Regions from separate parts of the Delftia sp. 11MD genome, predicted to be linked through region 2. Evidence: predicted binding sites of a transcription regulator. Region 2 holds the regulator's gene; each other region holds the start of a gene.

Region 1 (5,693 bases), 1.7 Mb from region 2:
CGCCTGGCCGCCGCCGTGGTGGACAACACCATGGAGGGCGTGGTCGTCACCGATGCGCGCAGCCGCATCCTCTCGGTCAACAGCGCCTTCACGCGGCTGCTGGGCTATACCGAGCAGGAGATGCTGGGCAAGACCCCGCGCATGTTCAAGTCCGGCCGCCACGACAAGGCCTTCTACGAGGCCATGTGGGACAGCATGCAGGCCACGGGCCACTGGCAGGGCGAAATCTGGAACCGCCGCAAGAACGGCGAGGTCTTTCCCGAGCGCATGTCGCTCAGCGCCGTCAAGGACGCACAGGGCAAGGTCACGCACTACGTGTGCATGTTCACCGACATCTCGGCCGAGAAGGCGCGCGAGGCCCAGCTCGAATTCCTGGCCCACCGCGACATGCTCACCGGCCTGCCCAACAGCGTGCGCTTCACAGCGCTGCTGGAAGACGCCGTGGCCGAGGCGGCCGCCGAGCAGGGCACGCTGGCCGTGATGCTGCTGAACATCGATCGCTTCAAGGACGTCAATGACAGCTATGGCCACGCCATCGGCGACCAGGTGCTGCGCCACATCGCCGCCCGTGTGCACGACTCCCTGGGTCCCCAGGACCTCATAGGTCGCATGGCCGGTGACGAACTGGCCGTGCTGTGCAAGGGCATGAGCGAGCGCGGCGACGCCATCGCCCGTGCACGGCAACTGATCGCGGCGGCCGGCCAGCCCTGGAGCTCGCCGGACGGCCTGTCCGTCATGGCCGGCGTCAGCGTGGGCATCTGCATGTACCCCTCCCATGCCGGCAATGCCCAGGACCTGCTGCAGGGCGCGCATGCGGCCGTCTACGGCGCCAAGTCGCGCAGCGGCCGTGCCTGGTGCTTCTTCGAGGAAGACATGACCTCGGCCGCGCGCGAGCGCCTGGCCATGGAGGCACGGCTGCGGCAGGCCATAGACCTGGGCCACCTGCGCCTGTACTTCCAGCCCCAGATCGACCTGGCCACTGGCCGCCTGGTGGGCGCCGAGGCCCTGGTGCGCTGGCTGGACCCGGACGAGGGCCTCATCTCCCCGGCACGCTTCATTCCCGTGGCCGAAAGCTCGGGCGTCATCGGCGCGCTGGGCCTGTGGGTGCTGCGCGAGGCCTGCGCCCAGGGCCAGCGCTGGCGCGATCAGGGCCTGCCCGAGATGACCATCGCGGTCAATGTCTCGCTGCACCAGTTCCTGCTGACCGACATCGCCGGTGCCACCGCCGACGCGCTGGCCGCCACGGGCTTCGCCCCGCACTGCCTGGAGCTGGAGATCACCGAAAGCGCCCTGGCCGAGCGCCCCGAGGAGGCCCTGGCCGTCATGCGCCGTCTGCGCGCCCAGGGCCTGCGGCTGGCCATCGACGACTTCGGCACCGGTTATTCCTCGCTGGCCCACCTCAAGCGCTTCCCGCTGGACCTGCTCAAGATCGACCAGGGCTTCATCCGCGACATCCCGCACAGCGCCGACGACATGGCCATCAGCGGGTCGGTGATCGCGCTGGGGCATGCCATGGGGCTGAAGGTGCTGGCCGAGGGCGTGGAGACGGCCGAGCAGCTGGCGTTCCTGCGCGGCAAGGGGTGCGACTTCTTCCAGGGCTATCTGTGCAGCAAGCCCATGCCTGCGCAGGCGTTCGGCGAGTGGGTCTCGGGCAACGAGGGGATGTGGGCCGTGCAGGGGTGAAGCTCAGTCCACCCGACCCGCATCCGCCCGCGGTGCCGGCGGGTTCCTGAACTTCTCGCGCAGCTCTGCGCAGTGGTCCTTGGCCGGCAAGGCGTCCGTCTTCTGCAGCCAGTCCACATCGGATTCGTGCGCCACCGATGTCTCGCCTGCCTGCGCCACGGCCACTTTGGCTGCTGCGGACTCGGGCAGCCAGGTCGGGATGCCCACCCCGCGCAGGACATGGCCCCGCCCGGCCACCAGCACCACGGTCTTGCCAGGCCTGATCGCCGCCTTGGCCACCTCGGCCATGCTGGCATCGCGGGCCAGCTGGATGCGGGCCATGGGCGGCAGCTGTGTGTCGGGCAGCAGGCCGCAGTGGCCTTCGCGGATGGCGTCGAGCTGGCGCTGCCAGGCTTCGGGCGGCAGGTGGGTGTCCAGGTTCTGGTTGCGCATGGCCTGCTTCATGTCGGCGCGGGGCAGGTTGCCGCCCAGCACGGGCACGCCTGCGCGCACGGCGGCCATGACCACGCCGCGGTAGCGCGGCCAGGGCCAGGCGGCGTCCTGCCATTGCAGGGCCTGCTGCACAGCGTCCTCGGAGGCGTCGCGCGCCAGGCTGGCCGTGGAGCCCGTGCGCGGCGCCATCTCGATCACCAGCGCGGCCAGGCGCTCCTGCGTGGCCAGCTGCTGCACCGTGGCCTGTTGCCAGGCCTGGTGGGCCGCCGCATCGTGCTGCTCGCCCAGCAGCACCAGGGGTGCGTCGGACCAGCGCTGCAGCTGCTGCGTCCAGTCCCGCGCCGGTGTGGAGGAGCTGGCGCAGCCGGCAAGGGCTGCCGCCAGCCATGCGGCCGCAGCCAGACCGGCAAGGCGCGGGGTGCGGATGAAGGGGCGGGGGATGGAGCGGACTTGCATGGCCCCATGCTAAACACTGGCCTCGCCCGGGGGCCCCATAGGCCCTGTGGGCATTGGGGGCAGTTGAAAGGATCCTAGGAATCGGGGCGGGGCACGGCGCAAACGGGTGGCGCTTGATTCAGGTCAAGACGCGCAAATGCGCCGTGGCTACAGTGCGACCATGCATGGCAAGCCCTCGCTTTCGACCAAGCTGCTGCTCATGGGCGCGGCCTGCCTGCTGGCGGCCGTGGCATCGATCGGCTTCACGCTGTGGGTGGCCTGGCAGCTGGAGGGCGGCGCGGCCGCCGTGAACGAGGCCGGGCGGCTGCGCATGAGCATGGTGCGCATGGCCATGGCGCGCCAGAACGAGGCGCCTGCGCAGTGGCAGGCGCGCGCGCAGCAGTTCGACGCCAGCCTGGACCTGCTGCGCAGCGGCGACATGTCGCGCCCGCTGTTCGTGCCCTGGAGCGACGAGGTCAGGGAGCGCTACGAGCGCATACGCCGCGACTGGAGCGCGCTGCACGCGCGCTGGCAGGCCGAGGACCAGGCCGATGCGCAGGCCATCATGGGCAGCGCCGACGCCTTCGTGCGCGAGGTGGACGGCTTTGTCGAAGCCATCGAGGACCGGCTCTCGCGCTGGACGGCCATCCTGCACCTGTTTCAGATGTGTCTGATGGCGCTGGCCATCATCGCGGCCGTGAGTTTCATGGCCACCAGCTACTGGCTGGTGCTGCATCCCGTGGGCCAGCTGCGCTCGGCGCTGGAGCGCATGCGCCGCGGACACCTGGACACGCGCATGAGCGTGGAGGTGGACGACGAGTTCGGCCAGCTGGCGGCCGGCTTCAACCTCATGGCCCAGTCGCTGCAAAGCTCGCACGCCGAACTGGAGGACAAGGTGCGCGAGAAGACCGCCAGCCTCAACGTGCAGCACCAGCAGCTGCAGGCGCTGTACGCGGTCAGCGTGCAGGCGTCGGAGGCCGCCAGCCTGCAGTCCCTGGCCGAAGGCTTTGTGCGCCAGGTCCGCCTGGCGGCCCAGGCCGATGCGGCCACGGTGCGCTGGTCCGACGAGGCCAACGAGCGCTACGTGCTGCTGGCCGGCGACGGCCTGCCCCAGTCCATGTCGGTGCAGGAGCACTGCCTGCACACGGGCGCCTGCCTGTGCGGCCAGCCGCGCGAGCAGGCGCGGCTGCGCGTGATCCCCATCACGCCGGCCAGCGACCTGCAGCTGCCGCACTGCCGCGAGGCCGGCTTCGAGACCGTGGTCAGCATCCCCGTGCAACTGCAGCAGCGCCTGTTGGGCGAGGTCAACCTGTTCTTTCGCTCCACCGTGGTGCTCACGGACGACATGCGCGACCTGCTGTCCGCCATGGCGCGCCACCTGGCCAGCGCCATGGAAAGCCTGCGCGCCACGGCGCTGGAGCGCGAAGCCGCCGTGGCCGAGGAGCGCGGCCTGATCGCGCGCGAGCTGCATGACTCCATTGCCCAGTCGCTGGCCTTTCTCAAGATACAGACCCAGCTGCTGCGCGACGCCGTGGCCAAGGGCCGCGACGAGGCGCGCGACCGCAGCCTGGGCGAGCTGGAAGTGGGCGTGCGCGAATGCTATGCCGACGTGCGCGAGCTGCTGGTGCATTTCCGCACGCGCACCAGCGCCGAGGACATCGAGGCCGCGCTGCGCGCCACGCTGTCCAAGTTCGAGCACCAGACGGGCATTGCCACCTCGCTGAGCATGACCGGCCAGGGCCTGCCGCTGGCGCCCGATGTGCAGATCCAGGTGCTGCACATGGTGCAGGAGGCGCTGTCCAACGTGCGCAAGCACGCGGGTGCCAGGCATGTGCAGCTGCGCGTGGGGCGCCACCCCTGGCGCTTCGAGGTCAGCGACGACGGCTGCGGCTTCGTCCCCGCCGACGTGGCGCCGGACTCGCTGCATGTGGGCCTGGGCATCATGCGCGAGCGCGCCCTGCTGGCGCAGGCGCTGGTCCATGTCCACTCCCGCCCCGGCGAGGGCACGCGCGTGCTCATCGAGCTGCCGCCGTCGGCCTCGGCCGGGGCGCCGGCGCAGGCCCTCCCCTCGAACGCGTGACACGCTCCCGGAAGAAAAAAGCCGCCCCATGTCCTTCTCCAGCCCCATCTCCGTCTTCGTCATCGACGACCACACGCTGTTCCGCCGCGGCCTGATCGCCCTCATCGCCCAGGACGCAGGCCTGCGCGTGGTCGGCGAGGCCGGCGACGCGGGCGAGGCCCTGCGCCTGGTGCCCGCGCTGGCGCCCCAGGTCATCCTGCTGGACAACCACCTGCCCGGTGTGCTGGGCGTCGATGCCATCGCGGGCCTGCGGGCCGCATCGCCCGGCAGCCGCGTCGTCATGCTCACCGTGAGCGAGGACGGCCAGGACCTGGCGGCCGCGCTGCGCAACGGCGCCCAGGGCTATCTGCTCAAGACCATCGACGGCGACCTGCTGTCCGAAGCCCTGCGCCGCGCCGCGCGCGGCGAGCCCGTGGTCAGCCCCGAGATGATGGGCAAGCTGGTGGCGGCCTTCCAGTCCCAGGGCGCGCCCGAGCCCCAGGCGCCCGAGCCGGACGAGGCCCCGGCCTCGCCGCTGTCCCCGCGCGAGGAAGAGGTGCTGGTCCAGATCGCCCGAGGCGCCAGCAACAAGGAAATCGCCCGCACGCTGGACATTGCCGAGACCACGGTCAAGATCCACGTCCAGCACATCCTGCGCAAGCTGGGCCTGAGCTCGCGCGTGCAGGCGGCGGTGTATGCGTCGGAGCGGCAGCGGGATTAGCGGCCTACGCTGTGGCTGAAGCCCAACCATCCCCCGCACACCGCATCGCCCACACCCAGGCCAGCGCGGCCGCTACGGTCAGCCCGGTGAGCATGGCTGCCGCGCCCACGGCGTCCAGCGCCACGCCGGCGGCCAGCGGCACCAGCATGCGGCTGGCGGCAAACAGACTGGCCTGCAGGCCGTAGTCGAAGGCCTGCCAGCGCGGGCGGGCGAATTGCATCATCAGTCCGAAGACGCAGGCCGAGGAGGCGCCCATGGCTGCTGCCACGCAGGCCACGGCCGCGATCAGGCCCGGGGCCGGGGCGCCGGCTGCGATGACGGCCGCCAGCAGCGCCAGCGCCGCCACGTTGCAGCCCGCATACA
Region 2 (5,693 bases):
CGGCGGATCCAATTCCACCGCCCGTTCAAAGTAATAGCAGACACGCCGGCGCGGCGACAGATAGTCCAGCGCGTCGCGCGGCAACTGCGCAGGAGCCACGCCCCGGCGTATGCCCAGCGCGGGAAACAGCTCCAGCGCCAGCACGGGCGCCTGGGCGGCCGGCACGCTGGCGTCATGGACCATCACCGAAGGCTTGAGCGGCCGTGATGCATTGACGGACATGACCATGGCATGGCGCCCATCGGTCAGCTCCACCACCGAGCCCGGCGGGAACACGCCCATCATGCGGATGAAGCCATTGAGCACGGGCGCGGCGAACTTGTCGCGCAGCCGGCTGAACAGCATGGACAGCGCCTCGTGCGGCGTGTGCGGCGTCTGCGCATCGCCGGGATTGCACAGGCGGTCATAGGTGTTGACCAGGGCCAGGATCTGGCCCGTGAGCTCCATGTCCTCGGCCACCAGGCTCAGCGGGAATCCCGTGCCGTCGGCCCATTCATGGTGCTGTGCGATGGCGGTGGTGACCTGGGCCGACAGGCCCATGCGCATGGCGATGGCCACCGATTCACCCACATGGCGCTCGTAGCGGTCGCGCAGCGCGTCGGGCACGGAAGACTCCAGGGCCAGGCCGTGCATGCCTTCGGCGCCGGCCACCGGCTTGCCGGCATCGTGCAGCAGCGCCGCCAGGCCCAGGTCGCGCAGCAGCGCAGCCTCCAGGCCCAGGGCCCGGCCCAGCAGCAGGCCGAGCACGGTCACGTTGACGGCATGCACGCTCTGGTTGCTGCCCACGCCATCGGACAGGAGGTGAATCGCCACGTCCTGCGGGCCGGCCAGTTCGGCCAGGCAGCCGTCGACCAGGGCTTCGGTGGGCATGCGCGCCTGCTCGGGCGCGCTGGCAAGGGTGGTTTCGATGGCCACATAGCCACGCTCCACCTTCTGAAAGCGCGCATTGCAGTCCTCCAGCCGGCCGCGCCAGTTGGGCACGGACAGCAGCAGCGGCGCTGCCGGTGCAGGTTCCTCGGCGGGTTCGGCTGCAGCGGCCGCCACAGCGGGCAGCGGCTGCGGCGGCGGAGTGCGCACCTCGGCCGGCCAGGCGTCGCTTTTGTGCGGAACGCAGCGCACCGCCTCCAGGCCCAGGGATTTCAGGGTCTGGATCTGTGCGCTGGAGGTGATCTTGAAGCTGCTGACCGGAAAGGGATGGTTCAGCCATCCAACATCGAGCTGGACAAACATGCCCGGACGGAGGTCTCGGATATCGATGAGGACGGAATGGTTCACGCGCGGCAACGGCCCCGAGGCTGAAGGAATCGGCAAATGTAAGCCGATGATTCGGGCATTATCTCCAGTTCTGAGGGCCTTGCAGGCAATCCGCGACCCTCAGGACCAAGTCTGTCCCCCGCTGTTGTTCATCGGCACCAGAGACTGGGCTTGTAGATCAGGTCCATCCACAGCGCCCATACGGCCACGCCCACCAGCATCAGGCCGGCCAGCCGCGTGCCCCATTCGGCACGCAGGCCGTTCAGGCGCTGGCGGCCCAGCCGCCACAGCCAGGGGCCGGCCACCAGCCACAGCCCGCTGCCCACGCCAAAGGCCGCCATGGCCGATGCGCCCTGCAAGGGGCCACCGCTGAGCGCGGCGACCAGCACGGCCGAATACAGCAGTCCGCAGGGCATGAGCGCCCAGGCATAGCCCGCCGCCAGCGTGCCGCCAGGGGCGGACACCCAGGGCTGCACGCGCCGCCAGGCGGCGCGGCCCGCAGACTCCAGCCAGGCGGGCTGGCGGGCCTGCACCATCATGGCCAGGCCCCAGGCCATCACGGCGACATGGGTCAGCGTCCAGAACGGCTGCAGCGCCGTGGTCTGGCTGGTGAGCCAGGACAGGCTTTCCATGGCCAGCGCCGAGGCAGCGCCCAGGCTGGCATAGCCGGCCAGCCGCCCGCTATGGAACAGCGCCGTGCGCAGCCACAGCCGGCTTTGCAGTCCATGGACGGCGACCACCTGCCCACCACCCTGTACCGTGCCCTGCCCCGCCCCGCCCGTGACCACGCCGCAGGGCGCGGCGCACATGGCAAGGCAATGGGGCCCGCCGACGAGCCCCATGATCAAAGCGGTCCAGAGCAGCGACAACAGCATGGGGCCTAGATGATCCTCGAAAACCGCGCCCGGTTCTTGTCGGCCTGCAGATATCGGTCAAACAGCATGGCCACGCCACGCACGAAGTACCAGCCCATGGGCGTGACCTGGAATCCCTCGTCGCTGATCTGCACCAGCCCCTTGGCCTGCAGGTCCTGAAGCGCCGCCAGCTCGGGGGCGAAGTACTCGCGAAAGCCCAGCAGCCAGGCCTGCTCCATGGGCTCGAACAGCACGGCGCCCTGGCACATGATGGCCATGATGACGGCGCGCCGCACCAGATCATCGCGCGACAGTGCCAGGCCGCGCACCACGGGCAGGTGGCCGGCGTCGATGGCGTCGTAGTACTCCTCCAGCGTCTTGGCGTTCTGGCTGTAGCTGGCCCCCACCTTGCCGATGGCCGACACGCCCAGCGCAATCAGGTCGCAGTCGGGCTGGGTGCTGTAGCCCTGGAAGTTGCGATGCAGCCGGCCCTGGCGCTTGGCCACGGCCAGCGCGTCCTCGGGCAAGGCGAAGTGGTCCATGCCGACGTAGACATAGCCGCCGTCCATGAAGGCCGCGATGGAGCGCGAGAGCATGGCCAGCTTGTCGGCGCCCTGGGGCAGGTCCTCGGCCGCGATGCGCCGCTGCGGCTTGAAGCGCTCGGGCAGGTGGGCATAGGCATAGAGCGCGATGCGGTCGGGCCGCAGCGCATTGACCTGGGCCAGCGTGCGCTCGAAGGACTCGGGCGTCTGCTTGGGCAGGCCGTAGATCAGGTCCACGTTGATGGAGGCAAAGCCCAGCTGCCGTGCCGCTGCCACCAGCGCGAACACCTGCTCGGCCGGCTGCACGCGGTGCACGGCGATCTGCACCTGTTCGTCGAAGTCCTGCACGCCGAAGCTCAGGCGGTTGAAGCCCAGTTCCTTGAGCACGGCCAGGCGTTCGACGCTGACGGTGCGCGGATCGACCTCGATGGAGTATTCGCCGCCCGGCTCCAGCTTGAAATGCTCGCGCAGCAGGGCAATCAGCGTGCGCAGTTCATCGTCCGAGAAGAAGGTGGGCGTGCCGCCGCCCAGGTGCAGCTGGCTGACGGCCTGGCCCTTGCCGCAATGGGCCGTGTGCAAGGCCATCTCGCGCGCCAGGTAGTCCAGGTAGACGGCCGCGCGATCGTGGTGGCGCGTCACGATCTTGTTGCAGGCGCAGTAGTAGCACAGCGACTCGCAGAACGGCACATGCACATACAGCGACAAAGGCATGGCCCGCGCTGCGGTACTCGATTTGCGGTGCTCAAGTGCCAGGATATAGTCTTCAGCACCGAAAGCCTCCACGAAACGATCGGCCGTGGGGAACGAGGTGTATCGGGGCCCCGGTACGTCGAAGCGACGCAGCAGCTCTGGGGTGACAGCGGTCATGGGTTTTTTCCTCTAATGTCGTCCACTGTGCCGCAGCCCATTGGCCGCGTCCTTGACTCATATCAAGAGTTGTTCGCGGCAGTGCTGCGACAATTTGATCCAACTCATCGCCATCCACGAGGTCACCGCCGGCGCACTGCTGCGCCGCTGATGTTTACTCCATGAACCTTCAGACCATCAAAGCATCCTGTTCCAATTGCAACCTGCGCGAGCTGTGCATGCCCATGGGCCTGGATGCCGAGCAGATGCAGCGCATCGACGACATCGTGGCCACGCGCCGCAAGGTCAAGCGCGGCGGCCTGCTGTTTCGCAACGGTGAGTCCTTCACCTCGCTGTATGCCATCCGCACGGGCTTCTTCAAGACCTGCGTGGCCACCGAGGACGGGCGCGACCAGGTCACGGGCTTTCAGATGGCCGGCGAGATCATCGGCCTGGATGGCATCGTCAACGACCACCACACCTGCGATGCGGTCGCGCTGGAAGACGCCGAGGTCTGCGTCATGCCCTTCGACAAGCTGGAGGACCTGTCGCGCGAGGTCACGGCCCTGCAAAACCATGTGCACAAGGTCATGAGCCGCGAGATCGTGCGCGAGCATGGCGTGATGCTGCTGCTGGGCAGCATGCGTGCCGAGGAGCGCCTGGCCGCCTTCGTGCTCAACCTGGTGCAGCGCCTGCACGCCCGGGGCTTTTCCAAGTCGGAACTGGTGCTGCGCATGACGCGCGAGGAAATCGGCAGCTACCTTGGCCTGAAGCTGGAGACGGTGAGCCGCACCTTCTCGAAGTTTGCCGAGGAAAACATCATCGAGGTGCGCCAGCGCCATCTGCGCATCCTGGACACGGACGCGCTCAAGCGCATCGTCAACAGCCAGCAGTGCCAGTGAGGCCGCAAGGCCCCGCCCCTCGGCAATGAACAAGGCCCGCTGTCGCGGGCCTTGTTCATTGCCATTGCAGTGCACGCAGGTTCAATCGCGCCCCAGGCCCTGCATGGCCAGATTTGGGTCCGGCTCGGAGACCACGCCGTCGTTGAGATCGTGCGTGGAGCGTCCCAGCATGGTGGTCATGAGGCTGGACAGCATGGTCACGCCCCAGAAGGCGAAGAAAGCCAGCGTGTAGATTCCCTGCCGCGACCAGCCCAGGTCGCCGAGCCAGTGCAGCTCCAGCGGGTCCACGAAGGCGAATACCAGCATCTCCATCACGGCGGCGGCCAGAAAGGCCGGCCAGGCAATCCACATCCAGCGTTGGGCCAACATCAGCGATCTCCTTGAGCTGTCGAGGGGTGGCTTTCATTGTGCGCGCCGCCCGCGCACCGTGCCAAGCCCTGCGCACCCTGCACTGCCTGTAGGAAACCCTTGGCCCTCGCGCATGCTGGAGATGCCATCCACCATGCAAAAAGGCCGCGACTGCGGCCTTGTGCACGGCATTTTCCTGCCTTCAGCGGTCCGTGGGATGGTCCTGCGCGGGCGTGGCCGCGTGGTTGCGGCCGGTGACCGCGGGCGCCAGGCTCTTGGGCACTTCGCGCACGCCATCGGCACGCTCGTTGATGGTGATGCCATTGCGGTAATAGTCAGGATCAATCACGGGATCGGCGCCATTGATCGCAATGACGGCCGTGACCACGCCAGCCACCACGACGGCGGCCGGGCCGGCCACCACGAGCCAGACATGGGCGAACTTCCACCAGGGCTTGCCGGCGTCCGGATGCGAAGGGGCCGTGGCGGGCGCGGAGACTGCGGGACTGGAAGACATGGATAACCTCTTTCTTTCAAACAGCCGGCGCAGCCTGGGCGGTGCCGGCCAGACATATCACCGGGGCACCAGGAAGACGGCCTTTTCGGACGCGCGTCCCGCGCCTGAATGCACGGCATCGATATCGAAGAATACGGTGTGCGAGCCCGGCTCGGCGGAACCGTAGGGAATCTGCAGCCGCGCCGCAATGCCGCGCGTCTCGGCCGGGCCGACCTCGACCTCCTGCTCGGACGCCAGCTCCAGCCCGTCGAGGCCATGGGCGCTGATGCGGTAGCGCTGGGCCTGCTCGGTGGCATTCATGATCTGCAGGCGGTAGACATTTTCCAGCTTGCCGCCCGCGACGATGCGCGACAGCGACGCCCGGTCGCGTATCACGTCGACCTTGACCGACTGGCGCAGCGCCAGGCTCACGATCATGGCCATGCTCAGG
Region 3 (5,693 bases), 2.9 Mb from region 2:
TCAGCGGCAGGTCTCCGGGCGTCAGCAGATCAACGCGAAGGCCGAGCAGCGATTCCAGCTCGTCCTGCAGGCCGCCCAGGTCGAACAGCGTCGCGCCCGGCAATGCATCGACCAGCAGGTCGAGGTCGCTGCCGTCCCGGTCGGTGCCATGCAGCACGGAGCCGAAGACGCGCGGGTTCGCAGTGCGGAAACGGCTGGCCATTTCACGCACTGCGCTGCGATTCATGTCGAGTACCACGGACGGTCGCATGGACATCCTTTCCTGTTGAGACTTCTGGAAAGCCTATTGCATCAGGCACCGGGTTTCAAGCAGCACTCCCGGAAATCCCGATGCCTGGATTTTCCATGCCGGGCCACGCCCGGCACGGCAGATCAGGCCAAGTGCTGGTCGAAGAAGGCCAGCGTGCGGTCGCGCGCCTGCAGGGCGCTGGCCTCGTCGTAGGCGCTGCGCTGGTCGCAGTTGAAGCCGTGGTCGGCGTCGTACAGGTGCACCTGCACATGCTTTTGCGCCTGGGCAAAGGCCTGCACGGCGTCCACGGGAATGTGCGTATCGCGCCGGCCGAAGTGGGCAATCACGGGGCACAGCGGCTCGCGGCCCATCTCCAGCGGCGTGGTCATGCCGCCGCCGTAGTAGCAGGCTGCAGCCGACAGGCTGGGCAGGTTGCAGGCCGCGCGCCAGGCCCACAGGCCGCCCCAGCAAAACCCCACGATGCCCACCTTGCCGCCGGGCACCAGCGTGGCGGCATGGGCGATGGCGGCCTCGATCTCGGGCAGCACGCCGGGCTGGGGCAGCGCCTCGGCGGCGGATTTCAGCGCCATGCCCTTGGCACGGTCGGCGTCGCCGTAGCCCAGGTCCACACCCGGCTCCACACGCGTGAACAGTGACGGCGCCACGGCCACATAGCCCCGCGCCGCAAGCCGGTCGGTCACGGCGCGGATATGGGCGTTGACGCCGAAGATCTCCTGCAGCACGACGATGGCACCGCGCGCGGGCACGTCGGGGCGGGCCACCCAGGCCGGCGAAGACGTGCCATCCAATGAAGTCAACTGCACAAAACTGCCCATGTCCGCGTTCCTTTCTGTCTGAGAACCTGTTGTGATTTCCCGGTGGGCGGACGCGCCCCGCAATGCTGTAATGGCGGCGGGCCGGCCCGTGCGGCAATTCTTTCACAGGAGACATTCGATGGAACGAAAAGTCGTGCTCATCACCGGCGGCAGCCGCGGCATAGGCGCCGCAACGGCACGCATGGCAGCGCACCGGGGCTGGGACGTGGTGATCAGCTACCAGCACCAGCGCGATGCGGCCGAGGCCGTGGTGGCCGACGTGCAACTGGCCGGCACCCGCGCGCTGGCCGTGCAGGCCGATGTGGGCGACGAAGCCGAGGTGCTGGCCCTGTTCGGTGCGGTGGATGCGCAGTTCGGCCGGCTGGATGCCCTGGTCAACAACGCCGGTGTGGTGGACCGCGCGCAGACCGTGGCCGAGATGAGCGTGCAGCGGCTGGAGCGCATGTTCCGTGTCAATACCATCGGCAGCTTCATCTGCGCGCGCGAGGCCGTGCGGCGCATGAGCACCCGCCATGGCGGACGGGGTGGCGCCATCGTGAACGTCTCCAGCATCGCTTCGCGGCTGGGCGCACCGGGCCAGTACGTGGACTATGCGGCCGCCAAGGGCGCGTTGGACGTGATGACGCTGGGCCTGGCCAAGGAAGTCGCCGCCCAGGGCATACGCGTGAACGCCGTGCGGCCCGGCTTGATAGAGACCGACATCCACGCCAGCGGCGGACAGCCCGACCGCGTCGAGCGCCTGGCGCCCAACGTGCCCATGCAGCGCGGCGGCAGGGCCGAGGAGGTGGCCGACGCCATCCTCTGGCTGATGTCCGACGGCTCGCACTACACCACGGGCAGCCTGGTCGATATCTCGGGCGGCAACCTCTAGCTCCAAGGCAACCATGGACCTCAAACCGCTGATCACTTTGGTGGCCATCATCAACCCGCTGGCCATCGTCCCCTTCTTCATCCACTACACCGAGGGATTCAGCGCCCAGCAGCGCCAGCAGACCATTCGCACGGCGGCGCTGGCCTCGTTCTGCGTGATCGCGGCCTGCGCCATCATCGGGCTGCAGGTGCTGGACTTCTTCAACATCTCGCTGCAGAGCTTCCAGGTGGGCGGCGGCCTGCTGCTGCTGATCAGCGCGATGAACATGCTCAACGCCCGCCCGGCCGAGGAACGGCCCAACGCGCCCACTCTGGCGGCAGGCGCGGAAAAGGCCGCCATGGGCAACAGCATTGCCGTGGTGCCGCTGACGATTCCGCTGCTGACAGGGCCGGCCTCCATGTCCACCGTGGTGATCTATGCCGACCAGGCACGCACCATCTGGCAGCACCTGGCGCTGGTGGGCTATGGCGTGGTGGTGGCGCTGGTGGTGATGGTCTGCTTTTCGCTGGCCGACCCGATTGCGCGCGTGCTGGGCAAGACCGGCATCAACGTGATGACGCGCCTCATGGGCCTGATCCTCGCGGCCCTGGCCGTGGAGGTGATGGCGGGCGGGCTGGTGAAGATCTTCCCCATCCTGGCCTCGCCCGCGATCGTGCCCTGAGCGGGCTGGCTGGCCGATTGAAGGCCCGCCGGATCAGGCCGGCACGGCCCGCGCGCGGTCGGCGCTGCCGTCGCAGGCACCGCCGCAGCCCGTGATGGGCTGCTCGGGCAAGGCCTCGGGGTGGGCCAGCGAGCCCGTGGCGGGATCGAAGCCCGCACTGCGCAGATGCAGGGCCAGCGCCGCATCCATGGTCTGCGCATGGTGCACGAACCAGGCCGCCAGCTCGCCCGCCATGCTGCGGATCACGGCCAGATCCCCCGCTGCCGCCTTGGCCGCCCCCTCTCGCATCACCTGCAGCACCACCTTGTGCTGCAGGCTGTGGCAGTTAGTGCTGGTGAACCGCGTGGACTGCATCCAGCGGTCTTCCTGGTCGAAATGCACCTGCGTATGCGCGATCAACTCATCCCAGCGCGCGCACAGCTGCGCATCATCGGCCGCCTCCACCTCGGCCAGCAGCAGCACGAACTCCTGGTGCACCTCGTCCATGGCCGGCAACTCCAATGCCAGCGCTCCGCTCCATTCCAGCACGGCCATATGCTTCTCCTGCCTTCATCGTGAAAGCCTGCAGCTTAGGAACAGCACCGCCCAACCCGTTTGACCCACATCAGCCAACCCGAAAACAGCAAAGCCCCGCGAGCGGGGCTTGGTCAAGGCGGATAAAACTGGCGCGGCCAAAAGGCCAGGGGCACCGAGCAAGAGCCGCCTCGCGGCGAAGGTGCCGTCCCCCTCCCTCGCGAAGCGAGTAGAGAGGGGGAAGCGGCGTCAGCCGCTCAGGGGGAGCTTACTGTCCATATTTCCGCTTGGCATCCGCCACGCAGGCATCCTTGGCGTCACCGCTCATGGTGTCGCAACGGGCCTTGGCAGCCTTGTAGTCGGCTTCGCGGGTTTCCTCGGCAGCGTCCTTGCGGGTCTCGGCCACGTTGGCGGCCTTGGCGGCAGAGTTGGCGGCAGGTTCGGCCTGGGCCTTGTTCACCTTGGCGGCTTCGACGGCACGCACATGAGCAGCCTTGGCATCCTTCACGCAGACGTCCTTGGCGTCGCCCTTGAGGTCATCGCACTTTTCCTTGGCGATGTCGTAGTCCGCATCAGCCTTGGCCTTGAGTGCCTTTTCGCTGTTCTTGGGCGAAGGATTGCGGCGCGATTCCAGTTCAGCCTTGGCGACGTTTTCCTGGCCCTTGGCCTGCTTCTCGCAGACGTCCTTGGCGTTGTCCTTGAGCGGCTTGCACTGTTCCTTGGCAGCCTTGTAGTCGGCCTCGATCTGGTTCTTGGCGGCCGTGTGCTCGGCATTGGTCATGGCCATGGCGCCGGAGGCCATCAGGCCCAGGGCGACGGCGGACAGCATGTGGCGAAAGCGTTGCGGTGTTTGCATGATGGAACTCCTTGTATTTGTACTGAGGTGGCCCTTGGTGCCTGCGGCGGCGGGCCATTGGTGCGTGCCCTCAGGCACGCTGGCTGTCGGGGAGCGGGTGGTGGCGCCGGCCAGGGCATCCGTGCCACCCGCGGGGTCCACCCTCGTCAGTCTTCGAAGCGGAAGTCGGGGTTGCGCTTTTGCCAGTCGGTCAGCTGCTTTTCGGCAGCGTCGCGGGCCAGGCCCTGGCGCTCCTGCAGCTTGCCCAGGAATTGCTCGCGCTTGCCGGCGATCACGTCCAGATCGTCATCGGTGAGCTTGCCCCATTGCTCACGGATCTTGCCGGTGAATTGCTTCCAGTTGCCCTTGATGCGGTCTTCATTCATGGCTTGGTCCTTTCAGTGATGTTGAAGTCGTGCCGTGCAATCAGGCCTTGTTTTTTCAAAGCCGCGATCTGCATCAGCGACGGTTCCACTGTAAAAAACCTGGGGGCTGCGCGTCGTAGTCTGGACCTAGTGTTGACGGTCGTCCCAGGGGCAGCCGAGACGGTGGGATCGGGACTACAGCCCCTGACGGACACGCGGGAAGCGCTGGGTCAGGCGCGGCCCGCCCCTGCCCTGAGTACCCGGCCTTTTCCCCGTATGTCCGCACCTGCGCCGTGGCGGTTGCGGGGTTGCAAGCCTGCCGAAGGACAGGCTTGCTTCGTGATCTGACCTTTCTTGGCGAATCAAGAAAAGGGCAGTCGGCTGCCGGGCCGAGACCCGGCCTCGAAAAGCAACCATCCGGCAGGGGCAGAAAAAGTCCACTTGCTTGCAGAGCCAGTTGCCGAAAACAAAAAACGGCCAGCGGATGCAATGCACCCACCAGCCGTTCTCAAGAGAATGGATGGGCTGGAAATCCAGCAGCAGCTCAGTGCCCCTGCTGCCCCAGCCACGCATCGATCTGCGCAATGGCCGCATCCGTGGCCTTGGCCAGGGCCTGGGCGCCGCCCGCCGCATCGCCCGAAGCTGCAGGACTGCGCACCTCGAACACCTTCTGTCCGAGCAGGCGGTCCACAGCACCGCTTTGCTCGACCAGGGTGGCGCGCAGGCGCACCACGCCGGCACTGGAGCCGGGCGCATCAAAGACCTGGCTGAATTCTTCGATGTCCACGCGCAGCAGCGTGGGCACGGCGCCTTGCAGGCGCGGCTGGGCCACGCTTTCGCTGCTGGCCAGCACGGGGCGCTGCAGGCCCAGCTGGCTGCGCAGGCGCTGCTGCAGCAGCAGTGCAGGAGGCTGGCTCCAGCGCGCCAGCTGGTAGGGGCGCAGTTCCTGGCCGTTGGCATAGGCCAGGCGGTAGAACATGGCCGTGCTGCCGTCGGACAGGGCGGGGGCCTCCACATCGGCCAGCGCCAGCGGCGTGCGTGCCTGCGGGGCTGCGGATGTGGCGGACTGCGCGGGCGTGGACAGCGGCGCCAGACCGAAGTCATAGCGCGCGGGCTGGGCGGGGGGCTGCGGCAGGGCCGAGCAGCCGGCCAGCAGGATCAGGGCGGCGGCCAGTCCAGCGCTGGCCACGGCGGTCTTGCGAGATGGGGACATGCGGGTTCCTCGATCAGGGCTGGGTGGCTGCAGACGGGGCGACGAAGCCGGGCTCGCCCGGCCCCGGACGGGCCTGGCCCGGCCCGTAGATCACGGCCTGCGGGTTGTCGCTGAAGCGGCTGGCCGCCGTGCCCATCTGGCGCGCGGCGCGCGAGACATCATCGGCCGCT

What was found. The regulator FNR, encoded in region 2, switches genes on or off when oxygen is low (the NO sensors DNR and NnrR bind a similar motif). The targets are predictions, from matches to a motif close to TTGATNNNNATCAA.
Region 1: ACRSCF_RS27565 (type IV pili methyl-accepting chemotaxis transducer N-terminal domain-containing protein) is a predicted target of FNR. The motif match lies at 2,685-2,698, and genes of this name have one in related genera.
Region 3: ACRSCF_RS02040 (hemerythrin domain-containing protein) is a predicted target of FNR. The motif match lies at 3,192-3,205, and genes of this name have one in related genera.

What each region holds. Positions count from the first base shown of each region.
Region 1 is NZ_CP194333.1:6,027,597-6,033,289, reverse strand. Features, by position in the region: gene ACRSCF_RS27575 (putative bifunctional diguanylate cyclase/phosphodiesterase) at 1-1,683, shown strand, start outside; gene ACRSCF_RS27570 (ChaN family lipoprotein) at 1,687-2,571, opposite strand; gene ACRSCF_RS27565 (type IV pili methyl-accepting chemotaxis transducer N-terminal domain-containing protein) at 2,732-4,630, shown strand; gene ACRSCF_RS27560 (response regulator) at 4,659-5,330, shown strand; gene ACRSCF_RS27555 (MFS transporter) at 5,335-5,693, opposite strand, start outside.
Region 2 is NZ_CP194333.1:4,282,642-4,288,334, forward strand. Features, by position in the region: gene ACRSCF_RS19485 (HD-GYP domain-containing protein) at 1-1,230, opposite strand, end outside; gene ACRSCF_RS19490 (sulfite exporter TauE/SafE family protein) at 1,404-2,129, opposite strand; gene hemN (oxygen-independent coproporphyrinogen III oxidase) at 2,135-3,517, opposite strand; gene fnr (fumarate/nitrate reduction transcriptional regulator Fnr) at 3,679-4,398, shown strand; gene ACRSCF_RS19505 (hypothetical protein) at 4,480-4,767, opposite strand; gene ACRSCF_RS19510 (FixH family protein) at 4,949-5,263, opposite strand; gene ccoG (cytochrome c oxidase accessory protein CcoG) at 5,321-5,693, opposite strand, start outside.
Region 3 is NZ_CP194333.1:447,736-453,428, reverse strand. Features, by position in the region: gene ACRSCF_RS02060 (nucleotidyltransferase family protein) at 1-250, opposite strand, end outside; gene ACRSCF_RS02055 (dienelactone hydrolase family protein) at 373-1,065, opposite strand; gene ACRSCF_RS02050 (SDR family oxidoreductase) at 1,184-1,936, shown strand; gene ACRSCF_RS02045 (MarC family protein) at 1,950-2,597, shown strand; gene ACRSCF_RS02040 (hemerythrin domain-containing protein) at 2,631-3,131, opposite strand; gene ACRSCF_RS02035 (hypothetical protein) at 3,379-3,966, opposite strand; gene ACRSCF_RS02030 (CsbD family protein) at 4,113-4,331, opposite strand; gene ACRSCF_RS02025 (ABC-type transport auxiliary lipoprotein family protein) at 4,855-5,523, opposite strand; gene ACRSCF_RS02020 (MlaD family protein) at 5,537-5,693, opposite strand, start outside.